DNA from 2 places in the Bradyrhizobium pachyrhizi genome. Region 2 is predicted to be linked to the other one. Evidence: predicted binding sites of a transcription regulator. Region 2 holds the regulator's gene; the other holds the start of a gene.
The links. Region 2 encodes LexA, which represses DNA repair genes until DNA is damaged. Its sites were predicted from a motif close to TGTTCNNNNTGTGTTCNG; they were not measured.
Positions count from the first base shown of each region.

Region 1: the regulator LexA is predicted to act here: its motif matches at 3,954-3,971, upstream of QA639_RS22245 (single-stranded DNA-binding protein).

Region 1 is NZ_CP121667.1:4,740,231-4,746,425, reverse strand. It holds gene gyrA (DNA gyrase subunit A) at 1-2,412, opposite strand, end outside; gene QA639_RS22250 (DUF2306 domain-containing protein) at 2,636-3,034, opposite strand; gene QA639_RS22245 (single-stranded DNA-binding protein) at 3,293-3,784, opposite strand; gene QA639_RS22240 (outer membrane protein) at 4,232-4,978, shown strand; gene QA639_RS22235 (outer membrane protein) at 5,239-5,898, shown strand; gene uvrA (excinuclease ABC subunit UvrA) at 6,170-6,195, shown strand, end outside.
Region 2 is NZ_CP121667.1:5,049,490-5,055,684, forward strand. It holds gene QA639_RS23705 (serine hydroxymethyltransferase) at 1-231, shown strand, start outside; gene QA639_RS23710 (hypothetical protein) at 311-466, shown strand; gene QA639_RS23715 (HAD family hydrolase) at 1,066-1,698, shown strand; gene QA639_RS23720 (molybdopterin molybdotransferase MoeA) at 1,718-2,929, shown strand; gene lexA (transcriptional repressor LexA) at 3,173-3,877, shown strand; gene QA639_RS23730 (hypothetical protein) at 4,134-4,562, shown strand; gene QA639_RS23735 (hypothetical protein) at 4,708-4,932, shown strand; gene QA639_RS23740 (ComEC/Rec2 family competence protein) at 4,929-6,195, opposite strand, start outside.

The DNA.
Region 1 (6,195 bases), 310 kb from region 2:
GACGGTCAGCACCACCTGCTCTGCCGCCGACAGTTCGGCATAGCGCTCCTGCGACAGCTGGATCGCATTCGCGGTCTCCTCGCCCTCGGCCTCGACCGGCTCCTCGGTCGTGGCCTCGCCGGCCACCGCGCGGCGCATCTTCAGGTACGCCGAGCGCTCATCCGAGGTGGTCTCGACATGGCGAAGGATCGCCAGCGAGATCAGCTTGTCGGCCTCGGCCAGCGCAATGCCGCGCACGCCCATCGACGTGCGGCCAGTGAAGACGCGCACATCGGTGACGGGGAAACGGATGCACTGTCCGCCGGCGGCGGTCAGCAGCACGTCGTCATGCTCGGTGCAGATCTGGACGTCGACGATCGCCTCGCCTTCCCCGAGCTTCATGGCGATGATGCCGGAGCGGCGCACGTCGACGAAGTCGGACAGCTTGTTGCGGCGAACCGTGCCGCCGGTCGTCGCGAACATCACGTCGAGATTGGCCCAGGAGGATTCATCCTCCGGCAGCGGCATGATCGTGGTGATGCGCTCGCCCTGCTCCAGCGGCAGGATGTTGATCAGCGCCTTGCCGCGCGCGTTCGGCGCGGCCATCGGCAGCCGCCAGACCTTCTCCTTGTAGACCTGGCCGCGCGACGAGAAGAACAGCACCGGTGTGTGGGTCGAGGCCACGAACAGGCGTGAGACGAAATCCTCGTCGCGGGTCTGCATGCCGGCGCGGCCCTTGCCGCCGCGGCGCTGCGCCCGGTAGGTCGACAGCGGCACGCGCTTGACGTAGCCCGCATGCGACACGGTGACGACCATGTCCTCGCGCTGGATCAGGTCCTCGTCCTCGACCTCGCCCTCCTGCTCGATGATCACGGTCTTGCGCGGGGTGGCGAACTGCTGCTTCACCTCGGCCAGTTCGGTCTTGACTATGCCCTGCACGCGGGCGCGCGAGCGCAGGATGTCGAGATAGTCGGCGATCTCGGCCGCGAGCTTGTCGAGCTCTTCGGAAATCTCGTCACGCCCCAGCGCGGTCAAGCGCTGCAGGCGAAGGTCGAGGATGGCCCTGGCCTGCTCCATCGACAGCCGCAGCGTGCCGTCCTCGTTGATGCGATGCCGGGGATCGTCGATCAGCGTGATCATCGCCTCGACGTCGCGTGCCGGCCAGTCGCGCGACATCAGCGCCTCGCGCGCGGTGTTCGGATCGGGCGAGGTCCGGATGACGCGGATGATCTCATCGATGTTGGCAACCGCGATCGCAAGGCCGACCAGGATGTGGGCGCGGTCGCGCGCCTTGCCGAGCAGGAACTTGGTCCGCCGGGTCACCACCTGCTCGCGGAACGCGACGAAGATGGTAAGCAGGTCCTTCAGATTCATCGTCTGCGGACGGCCGGAATCCAGCGCCAGCATGTTCGCCGGGAAATTGGTCTGCAGCGGCGTGAATCGGTAGAGCTGGTTCAGCACCACGTCGGGCACCGCTTCGCGCTTCAGCTCGATGACGACGCGATAGCCGTCACGATCGGACTCGTCGCGCAGGTCCCCGATGCCCTCGATCTTCTTCTCTTTGACGAGATCGGCGATGCGCTCGACCATCGTCGCCTTGTTCACCTGATAGGGAATTTCGGTGATGACGATCGCTTCGCGATCCTTCCTGATCGTGTCGATCGTCACCTTGCCGCGCATCACGATCGAGCCGCGGCCGAGATGGTAGGCGCTGCGAATGCCCTGGCGGCCCAGGATGACGCCGCCGGTCGGGAAGTCCGGTCCGGGAATGATGTCGATCAGCTCGTCGATCGTGAGCGCCGGATTGTCGATCAGCGCCACGCAGGCATCGACCACCTCGCCGAGATTATGCGGCGGGATGTTGGTAGCCATGCCGACGGCGATGCCGCCGGCGCCATTGACCAAGAGGTTCGGGAACCGGGCCGGCAGAACCGACGGCTCTTTTTCGGAGTTGTCGTAGTTCGGCTGGAAATCGACGGTTTCCATGTCGATGTCGGCCAGAACGGCAAGCGCCGCCCGGGTCAGCCGCGCTTCCGTATATCGATAGGCGGCCGGCGGATCGCCGTCGACCGAACCGAAATTGCCCTGGCCGTCGATCAGCGGCACGCGCAGCGAGAAATCCTGCGCCATGCGGACCATCGCGTCGTAAATCGACTGGTCGCCGTGCGGGTGATATTTACCGATCACGTCGCCGACGACGCGCGCGGATTTCACGTATTTCTTGTCCGGCGTATGTCCCTGCTCATGCATCGAATAGAGGATGCGCCGGTGCACCGGCTTGAGCCCGTCGCGCGCATCGGGCAGCGCACGCGACACGATCACGCTCATCGCGTAATCGAGGTAGGACTTCTTCATCTCGTCGAGAATGGAAACGGGACGAATATCTGAGGGTCCCGGCGGCTCGCCGGGCTTGTGGTCGTCGTTATCGGACAATGGGGAAATCCGGTCGGTTCTACTGGGGAATCATATAGCCCATCAGGGGCCTGATAACCACCCTTGCGCAGCTCCGGCAAGCCGTTTTTCCGTTCGTTTTTTCATGCACTTACGGGTGGAGCGCCGAGGTTCCGGCTGCTTGATCGCGAAGCGTGTCGCGAAGGGCAAATAGCCAATGGAAAAATCCCCTATTCGCCACCCCATTCGCTACTCGCCTCTCCCGTCAGTGGCCGAAAACCACCGCGTGCATGATCCGCCCGGGCATGAAGGTGAACAGCCCCGCGACGAGCAGTGCGCCGAAGAAGATGCCGATCATCGTGAACCTGTGGCGGCGGACATTGTGGCTCCGTGCGGCCGTCACGCCGAGCGCCAACATGGCGAGCGAGAAGATCGACAGCAGGTGGATCGGGCTCCAGGGACCGACCAGCCGGATCTGATGGATCCAGAACGAGCTTCCGGCGACCACCAGCATCAGGATCACCCAGATCCAGCCGAGGGTCCGGTGCGGCATCGTGCCCTTGGGGGCGGCGAGCTGGATGGAGCCGAGCACGAAGGCGGCCATCGCGGCAAAGGCGTGGAGCGGGATCGCAGGCGCGGCGTCGAGCAATCGCGCGAGGCTCATGATGGCGGCCCTCGGGTGAAGCTCGCGGCCCGACATCAAATGCCGCAGGCCAATGTAAATATCATTTACATCGGCCTGTGTCAAAGTCTTGGGAACCCGCATCCCTGCACGTCGGAGCACCGACGTTCTGACAGAGAGTTATCGGGTTATCCTCATAATCCACACGAGGAAATTGCTAATCCGGATCGCAACGACCGTTCCGGGAAATGATCTTCACGGAACGGCGCCTGACGGAATCGACGGAAGCGCGACCGCTCATCAGAACGGGATGTCGTCGTCCATGTCGCTGTTGCGGCTGCCGCCACCCGTGGCGACTGCACGGCGCGGTGCCGAACTGACCGGTCCGGCCGAGCCGAAATCGCTGCCGCCATCATCGGAGAAGCTGCTGCCTCCACCGCCACGCCCGTCGAGCATGGTGAGGTTGGAGTTGAAGCCCTGCAGCACGACTTCGGTCGAGTACTTCTCGACGCCGCTCTGGTCGGTCCATTTGCGGGTCTGCAGCTGACCCTCGATGTACACCTTGGCGCCCTTCTTCAGATACTGCTCGGCGACCTTGCAGAGGCCCTCGTTGAAGATCACGACGCGGTGCCACTCGGTCTTTTCCTTGCGCTCGCCGGTGCCCTTGTCGCGCCAGGTTTCCGAGGTGGCGATGGAAAGGTTTGCGATCGGACGGCCGTCCTGCGTCCGCCGGATTTCCGGATCCTTGCCGAGGTTGCCCACCAGGATCACCTTGTTCACGCTTCCTGCCATCGCATCATCTCCACTCAAAACCGGGCGTCCGGACATCGGTCGCCACTCTCAACCTTCGCCACTTACATCGCAGGCGTCGTGGATGACCCTATACGCCGGTGCCGGCTCGCCGCCTTTGCCGTCGCGCCGGTTATCCACGATATTCGAGATATAGCATCGGATCCGGCGTCGTTCCAGTTTTGTTCGCCACAACCATCCGTAGAAGCGGCCGATGCCGTCGGAGCGGCAGTCGATCTCGGCGCAGGCCGACGCCCGGCAGCAAGATTCAGTAAAACAACAAAGAAATCAGCACCTTGCCTTATCGACACTTCCTCCGCGAGTGTTGCATTTGGGAGACTGCGTTTCCGGTTGAATCAGCGTATAGCTCCAACCATGGCGCGGGCGCTCGCGTCTGGGATCGTGCTTCGGGACCGTTTGGAAGCCGATCGGGGTGCTGGGGGATTGATAATGAAGAAGTTTTTGCTCGGTACGGTTGCTCTGATTGCGTTTGCTGCACCTGCAGCGGCCGCCGATCTCGCTGCGCGCCCCTACACCAAGGCGCCGCCGCCGGTGGTTGCCCCGATCTATGACTGGACCGGTTTCTACATCGGCGCCAACGGCGGCTGGGGCTCGAGCCACAATTGCTGGGACCAGCTCCCGGCCGGCATCTTCCTCGCCTCGGACGGTTGCCATGATGCAACGGGCGGCGTCGCCGGTGGCCAGATCGGCTATCGCTGGCAGGCCGGCACCTGGGTGTTCGGCCTTGAAGCGCAGGGCGACTGGGCTGACCTAAAGGGCAGCAACGGCAGCGCGATCTTCCCGGGCCTGTTCACCAACCAGTCCAAGATCGACGCATTCGGCCTGTTCACCGGCCAGATCGGTTACGCCATCAACAACGTGCTGCTCTACGCCAAGGGCGGCGCGGCGCTGACCGACAACCGCTTCAACACCTACTTCACCCCGACCGGCGTGCTGGTCGGCAGCGCCAGCGACACCCGCTGGGGCGGCACCGTCGGCGCCGGCATCGAAGTCGGCTTCGCGCCGAACTGGACCGCAGGCATCGAATACGACCACCTGTTCATGCAGGACAAGACCTACAACCTGATCGCCCCCAACGGCACGCTGAACAGCACCATCCGCGATCGCCAGGACGTCGACCTCGTCACCGTCCGCGTGAACTACAAGTGGGGTGGCCCGGTCGTCGCGCGCTACTGATCGCGCCAGGCCGATTTGATCCAGACGAAAGGCCGGCCTCGCGCCGGCCTTTTTGTTTGTGCGCCGGCTTTTTCGTTGCGTGTGCACGCGCACCTCACCGGGGCCGTTTTCGGTGCGTTGTGGTTTCGCGGATACACACGCTCCGGCATTTCTCTGTAGAAGCGGCAGCACGTCACGCGACACTGCTGTGACGCTCTCTTCAAAATCTTTGAAGGGACAACAAGAAAATGAGCAAGAAAAACGGGACTCGGACTTTGAAAATCAGGAATGTTTTGCTGGCCTCGGCCGGCATGTTTGCACTGAGCGCTTTTGCACCGGCAATGGCCGCCGACATGGCGGCACGCGCGCCTTACGTAAAGGCTCCGCCGCCAGCGGCGATCTACAACTGGACCGGCTTCTACGTCGGCGGCTTCGGCGGCTACGCCAGCGAGAATTCCGGCACCCCGAGCATGGAAGGCGGCTTCGGCGGCGGCACCATCGGCTACAACTGGCAGGCCGGCAACATCGTGTACGGCCTCGAGGTCGACGCTGCAGGCGCTGACATCGACGCATCGGTCTCGACGCTCGGCGTCACCGCCCGCAGCAAGATCGACTCGCTCGGCACCGTGCGCGGTCGCCTCGGCTTCGCCGTCGACAAGGTGCTGTTCTACGGCACCGGCGGCTACGCCTGGGCCAACAACGAGGTCAGCGTCACCGCGCTCGGCGTGACCGCCTCGCAGAGCAACTTCCACTCCGGCTGGACCGTCGGCGCCGGCGTCGAAGCGTTCATCGCGCCCCAGTGGTCGATCAAGGGCGAATACCTGTATCGCAGCCTCGACAGCGAGACCTATTTCGGCGTGCCGTCCGGTACGCTCGAGCTGCACAGCGCCCAGTTCGGCGTGAACTATCACTTCGGCGGCCCGATCGTCGCCAAGTACTAAGACAAGTATTGAGCGAATTGCTGACCGCCGTCGGCGGTCAGATCGCACCGAAAGGCCGGCCTCGCGCCGGCCTTTTTTGCGTCAGGGAACCGGCGCTGCTGACTGCTGCTGCCATCAGGCAAACTATCCGTTGATGGACGCTATTCAGCACTGGAAATTGTCGGCCGTTCTTCCTACGTTCCAGTCTTCACACCCCCATCGGCGCAAGGTCCCGGCAGCACCGGCGATGCGCGCCCAAAAGGCGCCCAAGCATGCGCCCGGAACTGTCGCAATGGATGAAGTGCTCAAGGCGAAGCG
Region 2 (6,195 bases):
CAGATCATTCCCGACGATCCGCGTCCGCCGCTCAAGCCGAGCGGCATTCGCCTCGGGACACCGGCGGCGACCACGCGCGGCATGGGCGAGCCCGAAATGCGCCTCATCGCCGAACTCATTGCGGAGTCCCTCCGGTCGAAGGGAGATGCAGCGGTCGTCAAGCGATTGAGGTCGAACAGCGTCGAGATGTGCCGCGCCTTCCCCGTTCCGGGGATCGCGCCGCCCTCATAGGCGGCCGACCCACGTTCCGTTCGTCGCGTCACTCGGCAGGTCGTGAAGGTTCCCGGGGGAAGGACCGGAACGGAAATTGATGCTGTTCGTTGGACCGCATGATCTCGAAGACGGAGCGTCCAACGCCGTGAACCGGAAAACCTTGCAAGCACGCTCGGAACAGGCGCTCGTCGTCATCATTCTCAGCACCGGTGCGCTGATCGGTTACCTCGGCCTGGCGCTGTCCAGGATGTGAGAGCTACGCCCGGCGGGCACCAAAGCCGCCGGCGGGCATGCAGGCATCAAGTCGCTTGGTGCTGGCGCCCTGAAAGTTCGCGCGCGCGCCACTGAGTTGCTCGAAGTGGCAAACCCCCGCAGCAAAATTAGAGGGTGAATCGAAGAGCAAAGCTCGGACAAATCATGTCGCGAGAATGCGGATGTTTGACGCACAAGCGACAACACACTCGGCGTCGTCCCGGCGAAGGCCGGGACCATTACCCCAAATCTCAATTGTTGCGCGAGCTGGGGCCACGATCCCGTTCCTGATCAAATGCGGTGGTTATGGGTCCCGGCCCCCGTGCGCAATTGCGCACTAGGCCGGGACGACGGCGGTGGATATGGCGCGAGCTGGAGTTCTTTCTTCCTTCTGGAAGGGTAGCAAATCACGCCTTCCACTTCGCCGCGGCCTCTCGGCTCAAGCACAAGCGTCTCTGGAATACTGGATCACCCGCTTGCGCGCGGGTGATGACACCCGCGCGTGCATGGACGACGGCGCGCTTAACGCCCGTCGCACACCTGCCGCACAAATCGAGGACATTGCCGCCCGCCCGCAATTCTCGTACACGGTTTCACGCAATGACCTCGCAATTCACTCCCAACTCCGTCGACGTGCTGCTGTTCGATATCGGCCGCGTCGTGCTCGACATCAACTTTGACAAGGTGATGGCGCACTGGGCGCAGCATGCCGGCTGTGCGCCCGCCGAGCTCGCCACGCGCTTTGTCGTCGACGACAGTTTCAAGCATCACGAGATCGGCCGGATCGACGACGCGGCGTTCTTCGAAAGCCTGCGCCGGACGCTCGGCATCAACATCACGGACGCCCAGTTCCTCGAAGGCTGGAATGCGATCTTCACCGGCGAGATGCCGGGCATCGCCCCGCTGGTCGCGGCGGCCGCCAGGCAAATGCCGCTTTACGCCTTCTCCAACACCAATCCGGCCCATGTCGCGCATTTCTCGGTCACCCATGCCGAGCTGCTCAGCCATTTCCGCAACGTCTTCCTGTCGTCGAGCATCGGCTTCCGCAAACCCGACGCCGAGGCCTATGATCATGTGGTAAAAGCCATCGGCGTGCCGGCGTCGCGGATCCTGTTCTTCGACGACCTGGCCGCCAATATCGAAGGTGCGCGGGCGCGCGGCCTTCATGCTATCCACGTGACATCGACGGATGACGTGGCAAGGGCTTTGACCGCACTTGGTATTGAACATTAGGAATTGAGGAGCTCTGAGCGTGGCCCTGATGCCGGTTGCCGATGCCCTGTCCGCCGTCCTCGCCGGCGCCGAACCGCTGCCGGAGGAGATGGTCGCGCTCGATGCCGCCTACCACCGCACGCTTGCGCACGACCTCGCGGCGCTGCGCACCCAGCCGCCGCAGCCGATGTCGGCGATGGACGGCTATGCGGTGCGCGCCGCCGATGCGGCCGATCTAAAGGCCCGGCTCAAGGTGATCGGCGAAGTCGCCGCCGGCCGGCCGTTCGAGCGGACGGTCGGCGCCGGCGAGGCGGTGCGGATCTTCACCGGCGGCGTGATCCCGAGCGGCGCCGACGCCGTGATCATCCAGGAAGACACCGCCGTCGACGGCGACCACATCACGATCTCGGAGGCCGCCAGCGTCGGGCGGCACATCCGCCAGGCCGGGGTCGACTTCCGTGAGGGCGAGGTGCTGCTCGCCGGCGGCAGCCGCCTGTCCGACCGCGCGCTGTCGCTGGCGGCCGCCATGAACTATCCGGAACTGACGGTGCGCCGCCGCCCGAAGGTCGCGGTGCTGGCGACCGGCGACGAGCTGGTGATGCCGGGCTCGCAGCCCGGTCCCGGCCAGATCGTCTATTCCAACGGCTACGCGCTGCGGGCGCTGGCGCGCGCCGAAGGCGCCGAGACCGTCGACCTCGGCGTTGCCGCCGACACGGTGGAGGCGACCACGGCCGGCATCCGCCGGGCACGCGAGGCCGGCGCCGATATCCTCATCACGACAGGCGGCGCCTCGGTCGGCGACCACGATCTCGTCAAGCGGTCGCTGGAAGCCGAGGGCGTCGAGATGGCGTTCTGGCGGATTGCGATGCGGCCCGGCAAGCCGATGATGCACGGCCGGCTCGGCGCGATGCGGGTGATCGGCCTGCCCGGCAATCCGGTGTCGTCCTATGTCTGCGCCTTCCTGTTCCTGGTGCCGTTGATTCGGGCGCTGAGCGGCCGGAAAGTGATTCATCATCGCCGCGCAAGCGCCCTGCTCGGCCGCGACCTCGCCGCCAACGACCAGCGCGAGGACTATCTGCGTGCGCGTCTCGAAGCGCGCGAGGACGGCACGCTGGTCGCAACCCCGGTGACGCAGCAGGACTCGTCGCTGCTCGGGAATCTCGCTGCGGCACGGGCGCTTCTCGTGCGTCCGCCGTTTGCGGCGGCTGCCGTCAAAGGCAGCGAATGCGAAATTCTGACACTGCCCGAATAGGGTTTTCGCGCCCCGCCGATTGTGCGTTGCCCGACACGTTCACCGGAAATTAAGTGGTTGCGGAACACATATCGAACATATAGTGTCCGTTCATGATTTGTTTCGAGTACTGGTGTCTACAATCGGGAAGCCGCGTGGAAGCAGGTGCATTGAGCACATGCTCCTGAGGTCAGGCCCGGCCTGCAGGCCCCACCAGAAGAGTCTCGGAATCGAACGACGCTATCAACCGGGGGAATACTCGAGATGCTCACGCGCAAACAGTACGAACTACTGCGTTTCATCAATGAACGTTTGAAAGAGGCCGGCGTACCGCCCTCCTTCGACGAGATGAAGGATGCGCTCGACCTGCGCTCGAAGTCCGGTATCCACCGCCTGATCACTGCGCTGGAGGAGCGCGGCTTCATCCGCCGCCTGCCGAACCGCGCCCGCGCCATCGAGGTCATCAAGCTGCCCGAACTCTCGGCCGGCGCCGGCAACGGTCGCCGCGGCTTCACGCCCAGTGTCATCGAAGGCACCCTCGGCCGGCGCGCCAGCACGCCGCCGATTGCCGAGGACGACGGCAACCGTCCAGTCGCGGTCCCCGTGATGGGCCGGATCGCCGCCGGTACGCCGATCGAGGCGCTGCAGACCCGCAGCCACACCATCAGCGTGCCGCCCGACATGCTCGGCGCCGGCGAGCACTATGCGCTCGAGGTGCGCGGCGACTCGATGGTCGATGCCGGCATCCTCGACGGCGACATGGCGCTGATCCAGCGCAACGACGTCGCCAATACCGGCGACATCGTGGTGGCGCTGATCGACGAGGAGGAAGCCACCCTGAAGCGCTTCCGCCGCCGCGGCGCATCGATCGCGCTCGAGCCGGCCAACACCGCCTATGAAGTGCGCATCCTGCCGCCGAACCGGGTCCGCATCCAGGGCAAGCTGATCGGCCTTTATCGCAAATACTGAATTGCAAATACTTGCGGCGGCCGGGAACGAGCAACACGTCGGATCGTTCCTTGCATGATAGTGTAGCGTACGGCCTGCCCGATGCGCTCCGATACCTCTCGCGCAGCGTCGCGTGTTTGTGATCGGAGCGATCTCGGACCAGTCGTACAATCGCCCAGAAACGAGCAGACGCTCGTTCGCTATCGTCCACTCTGGTAGAGGCCCTAATGCCTCAAGGAGAGGCACGGGTCGCTACCTCGAAATGAGGAGCCATCCGATGTGTGACTATAGTCTGCACGCCGTGGCATCGCGCCCCGCCATTGTCGGAGAGACGCTGATCACGACGACGTTCCGCGGCACGTCGACCCGCGGCTTTGCCTCGGAGAACGATCCCACTGTCGCGGTCTGCATGCTGCCGGGCACCGAGCTCGCTTTCGCCGAGAACGTTCGCTACGACAGCCGCTGGATCTGGACCAAGACGCTGAACTATCGCGTCGGCGTGTTCAACGAAGTCGAGCCCGACGTGCCCGATCGGCATCATGACGCGGTCGAATTCCCCGACGGCAGCCATGTGCTGGTGACCCAGCTGGTCGAGGGACAGCGCGTCAGCGTGCTGCAATTGCCGGCGCTGCATCCGCCGGTCGAGCAGAAGCCGAAGGTTGTGGAGCGGCGGCCCTCCGCATTCGCAACGCTGTTTTTGGGTTGAGCGCATCGTCGCCGCGGAATGAGCTGTTCGGCGGCGAATGACCTAAGCAATTTCGGGCGACCCCGGACTCCCGCTTCCGGGGCGCAGAAGGAGATTTGCGTCGGCCGGCGCCTTGGCGCATCATCGGGCACGGAGGACGTGCGCGGTGGTCGATAAGGTCACATGGCAAAAGGCTGGACGCGTCACGGAACCGGGCCGCTACCTGTTCCGGTTCGGTTGGCTGACGGTAACGGCCGACGACCTGAAAGTCTGGGAGCAATTTCCCGAGGCTTCCTTTACTCTCGTCAAGAAGCCCGACGCCCCCGACTCCGACGAATATCATCTCGGCCTGTTCGAGCTGCCAAGCGGCCCCTCGCCAGACCACAGCTAATCATCGCCCTGCAGATCGGTCTCAGCCGGCGTCGCATCCACCGCAGGCCGCGGCGCGGCGGCGGGCGCGCGTAGCGTCGTCTCGCTCTCGCCGTCGCCGGGAACCGCCGGCGACCACGGCCGGTCGATCCCGCCGGGCTTGACTGCATCGACGGCGTAGCCGTCCCTGATCCGTCGCAGCACCAGCGCGCCGTGGCGGCGCAGCCGCTCGGCATCGATCACCGATGCCGCGCAGCCCTGCGGCGCCGGCCGCGCCGTCACGATCAGGGCTGCGCGCTCGCAGTCGTCCGCCAGCGCCTCCGGCCGGGTCGCCAGCGCGACGAAGGCGCCGCCGGGTGCCTGGGTCACGCAGCCGCCGGCATCGCAGGAGACGCCCTCGCCGAGCGACGCATCGGTGGCGGTGCGCGCGTCGGCGTCCGCCGCCAGCCACTCCTTGACCAAAAATGCATCCTTGGCGCTGTGCATCAGATGCAGCCGTCCGTCACCGCCACGCACCGCGACGTTGCGGCCGTCGCCCGACACCAGCACGTCCGGCTGCGGCACCCTGAGCGCCCAGACCGAGGCCACCAGCAGCAGCACCGCGCCTGACCAGCGCAGCGGCGTGCGCAGCAGCCCGAGCAGGATGATGCCGGCACTCGCGGCGATCAGCGGCCCGATGCCGAACGCCGCCATCCGGCCGACCGCGCCCGGGAGTGCGGCGACCCATTGCGTCACCAGGATCATCCAGTCGATGCCAAGACCCATGATCGCCCAGAACAGTCCGTCGAAGCCGAACGGCATGGCGACGAGCCCGAGCAGGCCGGCCGGCATCACGACCGCCGAGACGACAGGCATCGCCGCGAGGTTGGCGAGCAGCCCGTAGGGCGTCACGCGATGGAAATGGAACGCGGCATAGGGCGTCGTCGCCAGCCCCGCCACGAGCGAGGCCAGCATCAGCATCGTGAGCTCGCGCCCGCCCCACAGCGCGACCCGCGCGGTCGCCGAATGGTCGGGCGACGCCAGCAGGTTCGGTAGCCCGATCTGCACCAGCGCCACCAGCCCGAGCGTCGCGGCGAACGACATCTGGAAACTGGGATGCACCAGCGCCTCCGGCGCGATCGCGAGCACGATCAGCGCCGCCACCGCAAGCGTACGGAAGGTGATCGCGCGGCGGTCGACGATCACGGCGAGCAGCACCACGGCGGTCATGAAGAACGACCGTTGCGTCGCGACCTCCGCGCCCGACAGCAACAGATAGAACGCCGCGGCGACCAGCGCGGCCGCC